Regions from separate parts of the Phyllobacterium sp. T2-21 genome, predicted to be linked through region 3. Evidence: riboswitches for the same ligand, from Rfam matches in the RefSeq annotation. Region 3 holds a riboswitch; each other region holds the start of a gene.

Region 1 (4,266 bases), 1.4 Mb from region 3:
CGCCGAACCGGCTGAGCGGCAGCGCAAAGCCCCGCGCCGCATCGAGGAAGAACGGATCGGCATCCGGCGCACCCCAGCGCGCCGTCACCTTCTCCTGAATCACTTGGGGAAGCGATTGAAAGAAGCTGTTGTATTGATTGAGCGAAATCGTCTCGCGGATGGCGCGCCCGTCGCTGGCCGCATTGGTCGGGCCCGCCATCAGATGGTTGATCAGCGCTTCGCCATCGGCGGGCATATCGGCGATATCGTATCCGGCATCGCGCATGGATTTCAGCACCTGCCATGTACCCGCAGGGGTGTCGAGCCCGACGCCATTGCCAAGCCGTCCGTCCCGGTTGGGATAGTTGGCCATGACGAGCGCAACGCGGCGCTCGTCCGGTTTGCCCGTGCGCAGACGTGCCCAGTTCGCCGCGAGATCGGCAACGAAGGCGACACGGTCGGCCTGCGGTTCATGCATGACGATATTGGCCTGCACCGCTTCGTCGAAATGCTGCGCCGACTTGAACGACACGGCGCGCGACAAAACCCGGCCATCCACCTCAGGCAGGGCAACATTCATCGCCAGGTCGCGGGCGGAAAGGCCCTGATCCGACTGGCGCCACTGCTCGGCGCTGGAGCCGGAGAAGATGACCTGCAGCACCATTGCGCCATCATGTTCAAGCACCGTCGGCTTGCGCGCGGAACCGGGTGCAGACACGGCAAACCCCGTGGCATTCAACACCACGGCGGGCGGCGCTTCGGCAAAGATGCTCTCCAGCGTGGCGATGGAAACCGGGTCCTTCAGGCTGGAGACGAACACCGGCAGCGGATTGAGCCCCTTGGCGCGCAACGCATCAAGCAAAGCCGCCACAGGCTGGGTCTGGCCGCTCTGCACCAGCGCCCGGTAGAAGCAGATGGCAATGACAGGCGCGCCGTCCGTCCAGTCATGGCGCATCGCGTCCAGCGAGGGTGCTGAATTGCCGGGCCACCACAACCCCGCCTTGAGCAGCGGCGCGGCCTCCTGCGGCTTCTCGCCTGATGAGATCAGCGCCGCGCAATAGTCGAGGAAACGCTGGGCATTCTGCGCCCCGCCCTCCAGCAGATAATGCCAGAGCGCATCGCGATCATGCCGGGCGACGGTCGAAAACCGGTCGAGCCCCGGATCGGGCTTGTCGTCCCCCGGCAGCACCGCAAGCTGCACCTTGTGATTGACGGCGCAGGCATGCAGCGCTTCGAGGCCATAGGGCCAGTAGCTCTCGCCGCCGATCACCCGGACGACGATCAGCCTGGCATGGCGCGCTGTCCGCTCGACATAGGCGTCGACGGACATCGGGTGTGACAGGCTCATCATATTGGCAAGGCGCAGCGAAACTGCACCGTCGCCCTGCCGCCGTGCGGCGGCAAGGCTCGCCAGTTCCGTATCGGCGGCGGACAGGAACAGCACATCTCCCGGCGTCTGGCCGAGGTCGATGGCCTCGGTGCCTTCAGCGATGGTGCCTTTCTGGGCAAGCAGGAGATGCATTCAATATCCTATCGTCAGGCAGCGGCAGCGGCGGTGACCGCCGATGTAATGGCGTCGTTGTCGATATCGTGCAGTCCGATGACGACGAGACGGGTCTGCCGTTCCTCGCCCGGATTCCACGCGCGGTCGAAGTAATGCTCGATGCGCGTGCCGACGGCCTGCACCACCAGCCGCATCGGCTTGCCGGGAACATCGGCAAAGCCTTTCAGGCGCAGGATGTCGTGATCGGCAATCACGGCCTTCAGCTTTTCGACAAAGTTTTTGGGTTCGGCCACCGGACCAAGCCCGACAACAAAGCTCTCGAACTCGTCATGGTCGTGCTCTTCGCCCGCTTCATGTTCCATTTCATGGTGCGACTTGCGGTTGGCAATGTCCTCTTCGGTGCCGACGCCGAGACCGAGCAGCAGTTCATTGCTGAGCTTGCCGAAGCTGGCCGATACCATGTTGAGCGAGCGCGACGAGCGGCTCTGCACATCGCCGCGCACGCCGTCGAGCTGCTTGTCGCTGATCAGGTCGCTCTTGTTCAGCACGATCAGGTCGGCGGCACGGATCTGGTCCTCGAACAGTTCCTCGAGCGGGCTGTCATGGTCGAGCGATTCGTCCTGGATGCGCTGGGCATCCACCTTGTCGTGGTCATCGGCAAAGCGGCCTTCGGACACGGCGGAAGCGTCGATCACGGTGACGACACCGTCAACCGTCACCTGCGTCTTGATCTCCGGCCAGTTGAAAGCTGCAACCAGAGGCTGCGGCAGCGCGAGGCCCGAGGTCTCGATGACGATATGATCCGGACGGTCCGGACGGTCGAGCAGCTTGGTCATGGTCGGGATGAAATCATCGGCCACGGTGCAGCAGATGCAGCCATTGTTCAATTCGATCACATCCTCATCCCGGCAGGCTTCGATGCCGCAGCCCTTGAGCAGGCCGCCGTCGACACCAAGATCGCCGAACTCATTGATGATGAGCGCGATGCGCTTGCCATTGGCATTTTCGAGCAGATTGCGGATCATCGTGGTTTTGCCCGAACCGAGAAAACCGGTGATGACCGTTGCTGGAATCTTCTGACCCTGCATATTCCTATCCCTTCATGGTGAGCGGCAGCCCGGCTGCCACGAAATAGACTGTTGCCGCGGCCTGTGCCACGGCCTGATGGAGACGTCCGGCATGGTCGCGAAAATCGCGCGCCATGCGGTTCTCCGGTACAATGCCGAGACCCACTTCGTTCGAAACCAGAACGATCGAGCCCGGAAGTTTCGGCAGCACTTGCATGAGCTGCCGTGTCTCGGCGGTGATATCGCGCTCGGCCATCATCAGATTGGTCAGCCAGAGCGTCAGGCAATCGACGAGGATCGCTTTTCCTTCGGCTGCAACCCCCTGCAGGGTGTCCACCAGATCGAGCGGCTCTTCGATGGTGTGCCAGGATGATCCGCGCTGCGCCTTGTGCAGGTCGATGCGGACTGACATTTCCTCGTCCCAGGACCTGCCGGTTGCGAGATAAACGGGCTCAAGGCCGGAAGCCATGATCAGGCCTTCGGCAAAGCTGGACTTGCCCGAGCGGGCACCGCCGAGAATGAAGGTCACGCCGTGATTCAGCTGGGGCATCGCCGTCACTGCAATCGCGATGATCCGTCAGGTACGATCAAGCGGAATGCGGGCGGGGAAACGAGCGCGTATACAATGCGAGCAGCCATAACAACCTCCGTGCTGGGCCTGAAGGGACACGACCCTTCGGTTCTTGGGCAGGATTGCCCCGAGCGCTTCCTGGGAAACGCTCTATGACTGGCAGGTCTCCTGGCTCGCGGGTCACATGATGAATGCCGCCTTCCCGGTTTCCCAGTGGCTGCCTTCTGCATATGCGTCAGGCTTTGCATTGATCCTCGCCGCTCTACAGTCGCGGGGTCGGCTGCGGTGGGGTCGCCCTTGAGGGTACAACCGTCGCATTCCCTTTTGATCCCTTGGCCTTTGGCCAATATGGGAACCAATCATGGCTGGGACGTTATTCACCCCCCACGGGAAATGTCAATGGAATCCGCGCGGTTTGCTCAGGGAGTAGTGGGTGGTTCGACAAGCTCACCATGAGGGAGGTGGAGGATTGCAGGGGATATGTTCTGCAATCTCCGCGATTAGCATTGCAGCCCACCCATCCCCTCATGGTGAGCTTGTCGAACCACGCACCGCAGCACATGCAAGCAGCGCGTCCACATCCAGCACTGTTTCAAGCTCGGCAGCGATACTGTCCAGCGCGGCGTCCACCCCGGCCTTGTAGTCGAATGTTTCAGCGGCAATGCCCATCGTGCCCAGCAGCGCGGCACGAAACCGGTCCGCCGCAAAAAGCCCGTGCAGATAGGTGCCGAACACCTTGCCGTCCGCCGATATGGCGCCGTCATCGACGCCGTTGATGCGCACGGCGGGGCGCGAACAGTCCGGGCCGGTCGTCCGGCCCAGATGAATCTCGTAGCCATCGAGCGGCAGGTCGAACGGCAGCGACTGCGCCGCCACGTTGCGCACGGTCTTTTCCGGCTCCATCACCGTATCGATATCGAGATGCCCAAGCCCTGCCGTCTCCGTCACGCTGCCCTCGATGCCGTCGGGATCGCGTACGGTCCGGCCGAGCATCTGGAAACCGCCGCATATGCCGATGATATGGCCGCCGCGCCGCCGGTGCAGGTCGAGATCCCTGTCCCAGCCGTTCTCGCGGAAGCGCAGGAGGTCGCCGATGGTGGATTTGGAACCGGGAATGATGACCAGTCCCGCATCGGCAGGCAGCC
Region 2 (4,266 bases), 1.8 Mb from region 3:
GTCCTGTCCTTGAAATCCGGCGACAGCAGCGGCAGCTTGGGCGCTTCCAGCCGCCCGCGGATACCGGTCCACACCTGCCCCATCTCGTGTTCCTTGATCAGGAACGACAGTTTCAGGTTGGGCATGCAGTTTGTCAGATATTCCAATTCCCTGCGGAAAATGATGTCGCTGGGCCGGCGGGCGCAGGTGACGAAGCTGATATCGCTCTGCGGGGCGCAATCATGCATCCAGCGGGTCATCGACATCATCGGCGTGATGCCGGACCCGGCCGAGATGAACAGGTACTTTTCCCCCGGATGCCTGCGCATGGAGAAATCGCCGAGCGGACCGAAGGCCTTCAGCCGCATGCCCGGGGTCAGGTGATCCAGCATCCAGCGGGTGCCGATGCTGTTCTCCTGGGCCTTGACCGTCACGGCGATGGTGAAGGGCCGTGACGGGCTGGAGGAGAGCGTATAGGTGCGCAGGACGGCTTCGGGCTGCACCGGCAGCTCGAAGGTCATGAACTGGCCCGGCTCATAGCGGAACCAGTTCTGGTTGTCGGAACGGAATGTGAAAGTCTTCACATTCGGCGCTTCCTCGATGATCGACAGACACTCCAGCAGATGCAGCCGGTCATTCCATGGCTGCATCTGGTCGAGGTGCGGGTAAGACTGAGGAACGCCCATGTTCATTGTGTACCTATGCTACCTTGCTGAGCCGCGTATCGCCGCCGGAGAGACGCTCTTCCATGAACCTGCAGTACCATTCGAGGAATTGCAGCACGCCGCCTTCATGCTCGGGCGAATAGGGTCCGGGCTCGTAGGCGGGCGAACGGATGCCGAATGCGTTTTCCTCGACGATCCGGCGGTCCTGGTCATTGGTCTCGAGCCAGACATGCGTCAGTTCCTCGATGGTGTAATCCACGCCCTCGACCGCATCCTTGTGCACCAGCCATTTGGTGGTGACCTGCGTTTCATCCGGGCCGAGCGGCAGCACGCGGAAGGAAATGGCATGGTCGCCGAGGATATGGTTCCAGGTGGTCGGGTAATGGAACAGCAGCAGCGAGCCGATCTGCTTCTCGTTGACACTGTCGCTGAGCTGCCGGCCGACGGCGCGGCGCCCGCTCATCGTATAGCTTTCCGCATCGCGCAGCAGCGGCACACGGGTGGCGCGGTACTGGCCGTCATCGGACATGCGGAAAATGCTGGGCAGGCCTGCCGCTTCGCAACGCTGCCAATGCGCGGCAATTTCCGGATCGTCTGCGGCGCCCTGGACACCGCTCACGCTCGGCGCTTCCGGGAAGGTCTTGCACAGCTCGGGATGATTGGCCACGCAGTGATAGCACTCGCGGTTGTTTTCCCAGACCAGCTTCCAGTTGCCCTTTTCGACGATGGTGCTCTGATAGGCGACCTTGGTTTCGGTGAGGTGGTGCGGCGCGAGATAGGGTTCGATCAGCGCGCGCGTCGCGCTGAAATCGACAGGATTCTGCGCCAGGCAGATGAAGATGTAACCGCCGACGCTTTCGCACTGCACCGGCTTCAGGCTGTGCTGGCTGGCGTCGAAATCATCGCCCATCTGGCGGGCGAACAGCAGGCGCCCGTCAAGCTCGTAGGTCCACTGGTGATAGGGGCAGACGAGCTTGGCCGACGTGCCGCGCTCGGCCGAGCAGACGCGCGAGCCGCGATGGCGGCAGGAATTGTGAAAAGCCCGGATCTGGCCCTGGCGGTCGCGCACGATGACCACGGGATAGTCGCCGACCTGCACCGTGAAGAAGTTGCCGGGCTTGGCGACTTCGCAATCATGGCCGATGAACAGCCAGTCGCGATAAAAGATGTTCTCCATATCCAGCCGGAAATAATCCGGATCGGAATAGAAAGACTGTTCAAGGCCGTAGCCGGGTTTCCGGTTTCTCAGGTTCCGGAGCAGTTCGTTGCGTATATCCATGTCGTGTCCTCGCCTCGATGTTGCGAAAGAACTGACTGGTGGTGACGGAGGAAGAACGCCTGCACGGCCAGCCACCGGCTGGTGCCCGCACAGAATCATGCTCCTTGATCGCCCACCGCGATCAGTCGGTTTTTGGTACCGAGGCTGGTTTCCGGGCTCTGGAGTTGCCGTATCGGCTGTCACGACGCCTTCCCGGGGTTGTGACCCAGTGGCTGTTATGCCGTGTTTCACTCCACTACCGTTGCGGGGGCAGCGCCGGGTTTCCGACCGGCTTCCCAATTCTCCGCTTCCCTAGAAAAGCGGCACCTCAAGTGCCCCGATAAAAGCATCAGGCACCCAAAAAGAATAGGTGCGGAAACGACATCGCATTTACGTAAGACGACACGCCGGGCGCGTGTACACTATGTCGCAGATTGGCGATCAAACGGCCTCTGGTTCAATCCAGAACCACCAGTTCCTCGAAATGATTCATATCGGCAAAACTGCAGAATGCGGGCGGATTCAACGCAATGACCGGCGATTCACGCCGGATGAATGCTAGGCAATCATCCAGAAGTTCCTGCCAGGCCCCGAGCCTTTCATCCGGGAACCGCGCGATCGGATAGGCCAGCGTGATGTGGAAGACATAGGTGTCGTGATCAGGATGCCGGTAACCGAACGGCACGGCCAGTTCGTCGCGCCAGGCGCGCATGATGCGCTCGTCATATTCGCTCGCACCGGCCACGGTCAGGCCTGCGGGCGTGACATCGATCACCTCGACGTTGAATGGTCCGCATCCCTCGAAATCCTGCAGGCGATCCACGTAAAGCCGCGTCATGTCGTCGATGCTTGTCTCCAGTGGAACATCATCTGGCCAATAGGACGGGCGGCGGCGATATTCGATAATGCCCTGAAACAGCGTCATGTGCAGGCTGGAGACGGGGGTAAAGGCCAGTTGGCCGGCATCGGGCATCGCCAGCATCCGGTCGCGCACGGCAATGACCGAGGCTTCCGACTCGGAGCCCTTCACCAGATGGCAGACCACCGTATTGCCGGGTTCCGGCTGAAAGACGCCCGCGCCGTTGTAGCGTCGGCCGAGATGCACCGGCGGTTCCGGGTGCAGGCTGGCGGCAAAGCGGGCAAGCGAAGGCTTGATCAGGTCGAGCATGGGAACCCCGTGACGAGAGAAGACGATGCAACCGCCATAGGACAGCTCTTTGTCAGACTGATGAAGCCCCGCCCCTTTTCCTATGGCCGGTGGAGATATTCCTCGATCGACGCCTGTTTCATTTCAATCGAGAAACCCGGCAGCGACGGCGGCATATAGGCGGCATCCCGGATGTTGCAGGGATCGACAAAATGTTCGTGCAGATGGTCGACATATTCGATCACCCGCCCCTCTTTCGTCCCCGACACGGCGATGTAGTCGATCATCGACAGATGCTGCACATATTCGCACAGGCCGACACCGCCCGCATGCGGCCAGACGGGTAGTTCATATTTGGCGGCAATCAGCAGCACGGCCAGCACTTCATTGAGGCCGCCCATCCGGCACGAATCGATCTGCACCACATCGATGGCGCCTTCGGCGATGAACTGCTTGAACATAATGCGGTTCTGGCACATCTCGCCGGTCGCGACCTTCACAGGCTTGATTGCCTGCCGGATCTTGCGGTGGCCCGCCACGTCATCCGGGCTGGTCGGCTCCTCGATGAAGAACGGCTTGACGAAGGCAAGCTTGTTGACCCAGTCGATGGCCTCGCCCACTTCCCAAACCTGGTTGGCATCGATCATCAGGATACGGTCCGGCCCGATCACCTCGCGGGCAATGGTCAGGCGGCGGATATCGTCTTCAAGATCGCGGCCGACCTTCATCTTGATGTGGTTGAAACCGGCGTCGACCGCTTCCTGGCAGAGGCGGCGCAGCTTTTCATCGGAATAGCCGAGCCAGCCCGCCGATGTGGTGTAGCAGGGATAGCCTTCCGCCTGCAGCGTCGCGATCCGCTCCTTCTTGCCGTTCTCCGCCTTGCGCAGGATGGCGAGCGCTTCCTCGCGCGTCAGCACGTCGGTGAGGTAGCGGAAGTCGATGATATCGACGATTTCTTCCGGCGTCATCTCGCCGACCAGCTGCCAGACCGGCTTGCCCGCTTCCTTGGCAAGCAAGTCCCAGACCGCATTGACCACCGCGCCCGTCGCCAGATGCATCGCGCCCTTGTCGGGCCCGATCCAGCGCAACTGGCTGTCGCCGGTGATGAAGTGCCAGAAACGGCCGGGATTTTCCTTCACCCAGTCCAGTTCCAGCCCGACGACGAGATGCTTCATCGCTTCAATCGCCAGGCAGCAGATTTCATTGCCGCGACCGAT
Region 3 (4,266 bases):
AAGAGTCGGATATTTCGGCGCAAGCTCGGGAATGGCGCCCAGCTGTTTCTTGAAGGCGTCGTCGAGCTTGTACCAGCCGGTAATGCCCGAAACCCCGACCATCGAGGATTGCAGGTGCAGGGCGAAGGCCATTTCGCTCATGTTGATGTCCTGGATGACCGCACGCTTGGGCGCGGCCTCGAAGGTGACGGGCTTGCCGCAACTGTCGACCGTCACGGGAAACGCCCATGCGGGGGCGGACAGCGCCGACAAGGCGAGGGCGAGCAACATTCTTTTCATCAAATTCTCCGTAGCTGAGCAGTTTGTTTTGTGGTTGGTCCGGGTGCTTCGAACACCATGAGATCGCGATCCTGCGAGGGATGGCGCAGGCGCAGGACATCGAGATCGAAGACATCGCTGACGATGCGCGGCGTCAGCGTTTCGTCGGGCGTGCCGGCGGCGACAAGCTGGGCGGCATGCATGACGGCGACGTGGGTGGCAAACGGCGCCACCAGCGGCAGGTCGTGCAGGACTGCGATGGTTGTCACATCGAGACCGGCGACGAGCGCCAGCAATTCGCTGCGCGCCTTCGGGTCGAGGTGATTGGTGGGTTCGTCGAGAAACAGGATGTCCGGCTGCTGGGCGATGGCGCGCGCCAGCTGCACGCGCTGCCTTTCGCCGCCGGAGAGCGAGCCGATGGGACGGCGCGAAAACGCGGCGATCCCCGCGCGGAGCAGGGCTTCCGTCACGATATCCCGGTCCTTCGCCTTGGTCAGGGTGCCGGTGTGCGGAATGCGGCCAAGGGATACATAATCGTCAACCAGCAATTGCGGGTCCGGCATGTCGGTCTGGCCGACGAAGGCAAATCTCCTGGCCCGTTCCTTCGGCGGCAGCCGGTTTATTGCCGTGCCGTCGAGATGGATGCTGCCGGAGGAGGGGCGCAGCAGTCCGGCCAGCATGCGCAAAAGCGTGGATTTCCCCGCGCCATTCGGCCCGATAATGGCAAGTCGCGCGCCGCGCACGATGTCGAGCGATACCTCATCCACCAGCGTCTGGCCGGCGGTGCGGAACGTCACCTCGTCGGCACGCAGGGCGACATGGCTCATGGGCGGATATCCGTGACTGCAGGCAAGGCACATGGTGTCAAATCCCAACCGGTAAACGTCGTCGCGTTATCGCGGACGCGTCGTTCTCGTATAGTAACGTTATAACATTAGTCAATGCCTGATCTATCATAGGTGCGCCGGAATGCGTGCGAGTGTCTTGTCCCAAAGGCCTTGCGGGCGCTGTGATGCCTTGGACCAGCCATCGGCGAGCGCGTGATACATCCGGGCGAAGTCCAGAAGATCGGCAAAGTCCGTGGCGGGATCGATATCGCCGAAGAGATATTGCGCCTTGCCGGGCGCCCGGAACGCCACCGTGCAGGGTCGTTCGCAGCCCGCCATGCAGCCAACACCGCGCACCTCATAGCCGAGCTGGCCATCGAGTTCCGCCTGCAGCCTGTGGGCAAGGGCCTGTCCCGGTCGTGACAGTCCGTCAGCCGCCTTGCACAGGGTGCAGACGATAATCTGGTGGTCGGGTCTTGGCGTGGTCATGCCGGTGCCTTGCCTTGTGGACAAAGGTTAGGGGAACGCGGCCAATGCACCATCGCGACAATGCGGGAGAGGACATCGCATCGCTCCCGGCACACCCCGTCCGGTTCGAATTGTAGATGAGATGGCAGGTCTCCTGGCTCGCGGGTCTCAGCTTCGCCTTGCCTTCCCGACCTTCCGGTCAGTGGCATGTCAGGCATCGCTCACCGCTTACAGTTGCGGGGGCAGCCACGGTCTCGGTCCCTTTTGGGTACGCCTCACCGTGTTCCCTTTTCATCTCCCGCGTTGTCGTGCGGAAGAAACCATCGGCGCGGATGCTATGCGGCCAGCCGCGCAGTTGCAAGCACGTTTATGCGGCAATTTTTACCGCTGCCAAAATTTTTGGCAAATGAAAGATTTCAATTGGCCGGTAACGCGTTAGAGTGCGGGGAGCATTTGTGGAACCGCAGTTTTTTGAATCAGACTTTTGAGGCGATATGGCAATTCACGCAGCAGTCTATCATCTGACACATTACCGGTATGACCGGCCCATCATGCTCGGGCCGCAGATCATCCGGCTCCAGCCGGCACCCCATTCCCGGACAAAAGTTCTCAGCCATTCCCTGAAAGTCAGTCCGGCCAATCATTTCGTCAACCTGCAGCAGGACCCCTACGGCAATTTCCTCGCCCGCTTCGTCTTTCCCGAACCGGTGACGGAGCTGAAGATCGAGGTCGATCTCGTCGCTGATATGACCGTCTACAATCCATTCGATTTCTTTGTCGAACCGGTCGCCGAGACCTGGCCGTTCAGCTATCCCGAAGAGATCAGCGACGACCTGTCGATCTATATGAAACCGCAACCGGCCGGACCGCTGGTTTCGGCTTTCCTTGCAACCATCGATTGCAGCCCGACGAACACGGTGAATTTCGTCGTCGATCTCAACGCACGTATCCAGCGCGAGATCGGCTATGTCATCCGCATGGAAACCGGGGTTCAGGAACCAGACGCCACCTTGAACCTGCGCTCGGGATCGTGCCGGGATTCAAGCTGGCTGCTGGTGCAGGTGTTGCGCAATCTCGGTTTTGCCGCGCGGTTCGTCTCCGGCTATCTCATCCAGCTGAAGCCCGATCTTGTCGCCATCGATGGTCCCGCCGGTACTGACAAGGATTTCACCGACCTGCATGCCTGGTGCGAAGTCTATCTGCCGGGGGCGGGCTGGATCGGCCTCGACCCCACCTCCGGGCTTCTGACCGGCGAAAGCCACGTACCGCTTGCCGCCACCCCGCATTACCGCAATGCCGCCCCGATTTCCGGCATGGCGGAATTCGCCAATGTGGAATTCGGTTTCGATATGCGCGTGACGCGCGTATCCGAGCACCCACGCATCACCAAGCCGTTTTCCGACGAATCCTGGAATGCGCTCGATGCGCTCGGCGAAAAGGTGGACGCGATCCTGAACGAGAGGGATGTGCGCCTGACCATGGGCGGCGAGCCCACATTCGTGTCCATCGATGATTTCGAATCGGGCGAATGGAACACCGATGCGGTCGGGCCGACCAAGCGCGAAAGGGCCGACAAGCTGATCCGGCGGCTGCGCGAGCGTTTTGCGCCGGGTGGTTTTCTGCATTACGGGCAGGGCAAGTGGTATCCGGGCGAGAGCCTGCCGCGCTGGACGTTCTCGCTTTACTGGCGCAAGGACGGCAAGCCGATCTGGGTCAATCCCGACCTGATCGCGCCGGAGAACGGCGAGGCTGACGTCAAGCCGGAAGATGCCGGAAAACTCCTCGTCGCGTTGGCGCAGGAGCTTGGCGTTGAAGAAGAGATGGTGGCGCCCGCCTACGAAGATCCGGCGGAATGGATCATCAAGGAGGGCAATCTTCCCGATAATGTCGATCCGTCCAACTCCAGGCTCAAGGACCCGGAAGAGCGCAGCCGCATCGCCCGGGTTTTCGAACGGGGCCTGACCGAGCCGAGCGGTTTTGTCCTGCCGGTGCAGCGCTGGAACAGCCAGGCCTCCGGCCCGCGCTGGCGCAGCGAAAAATGGAAGACGCGGCGCGGCAAGCTGTTCCTGGTGCCGGGCGATTCGCCCGTCGGATACCGGCTGCCGCTCGGCGCCCTGCCGCATGTTCCGGCCTCGGAATATCCCTATATCGTGCCGGTCGATCCGTCGGTGGATCGCGGGGCGCTGCCCGACCCGGCACCGCAGGCGCGTGAGAACATCCTGGCGGTTGCCTCTTTCATTGCTGATGAAGGCAACCAGCAGGAGCGGGTCGAGCAGGAACTGGGGGAAATCGGCGGGGCCGTGCGCACCGCCATATCGGTCGAGCCGCGCGACGGGCGCCTCAGCGTGTTCATGCCGCCGGTGGAGGCGCTCGAGGACTATCTGGAACTGGTTGCGGCGGCGGAAGCTGCCGCCCACAAGCTCGGGCTGCCGGTTCACATCGAAGGTTACAGCCCGCCGCAGGATCACCGCATCAACGTCATCCGCGTTGCACCCGATCCCGGCGTGATCGAGGTGAATATCCATCCGGCGGCCAACTGGCGCGACTGCGTGGCAACCACAACGGCAATCTATGAGGAAGCCCGCCAGACGCGGCTCGGTGCCGACAAGTTCATGATCGATGGCCGCCATACCGGTACCGGCGGCGGCAACCATGTGGTGGTCGGCGGCGAAACACCCGCCAACAGCCCGTTCCTGCGCCGTCCTGATCTCTT

Evidence for each region. A riboswitch is a leader RNA that binds a small molecule or an ion and turns the genes downstream of it on or off. The one in region 3 is predicted to bind cobalamin.
Region 1: it holds a riboswitch for cobalamin, as region 3 does, so the genes downstream of both, cobU (bifunctional adenosylcobinamide kinase/adenosylcobinamide-phosphate guanylyltransferase) here and ACZ5FP_RS08205 (DUF1636 family protein) in region 3, are expected to answer to the same signal.
Region 2: it holds a riboswitch for cobalamin, as region 3 does, so the genes downstream of both, ACZ5FP_RS17470 (aromatic ring-hydroxylating oxygenase subunit alpha) here and ACZ5FP_RS08205 (DUF1636 family protein) in region 3, are expected to answer to the same signal.

What each region holds. Positions count from the first base shown of each region.
Region 1 is NZ_AP027912.1:3,037,870-3,042,135, forward strand. Features, by position in the region: gene cobN (cobaltochelatase subunit CobN) at 1-1,501, opposite strand, end outside; gene cobW (cobalamin biosynthesis protein CobW) at 1,516-2,571, opposite strand; gene cobU (bifunctional adenosylcobinamide kinase/adenosylcobinamide-phosphate guanylyltransferase) at 2,576-3,100, opposite strand; cobalamin riboswitch at 3,263-3,496, opposite strand; gene ACZ5FP_RS15265 (cobyric acid synthase) at 3,647-4,266, opposite strand, start outside.
Region 2 is NZ_AP027912.1:3,520,174-3,524,439, forward strand. Features, by position in the region: gene ACZ5FP_RS17465 (FAD-binding oxidoreductase) at 1-671, opposite strand, end outside; gene ACZ5FP_RS17470 (aromatic ring-hydroxylating oxygenase subunit alpha) at 679-1,923, opposite strand; cobalamin riboswitch at 2,049-2,248, opposite strand; gene ACZ5FP_RS17475 (DUF1868 domain-containing protein) at 2,360-3,070, opposite strand; gene ACZ5FP_RS17480 (L-fuconate dehydratase) at 3,151-4,266, opposite strand, start outside.
Region 3 is NZ_AP027912.1:1,641,079-1,645,344, forward strand. Features, by position in the region: gene ACZ5FP_RS08195 (ABC transporter substrate-binding protein) at 1-279, opposite strand, end outside; gene ACZ5FP_RS08200 (ABC transporter ATP-binding protein) at 279-1,085, opposite strand; gene ACZ5FP_RS08205 (DUF1636 family protein) at 1,212-1,574, opposite strand; cobalamin riboswitch at 1,681-1,893, opposite strand; gene ACZ5FP_RS08210 (transglutaminase family protein) at 2,048-4,266, shown strand, end outside.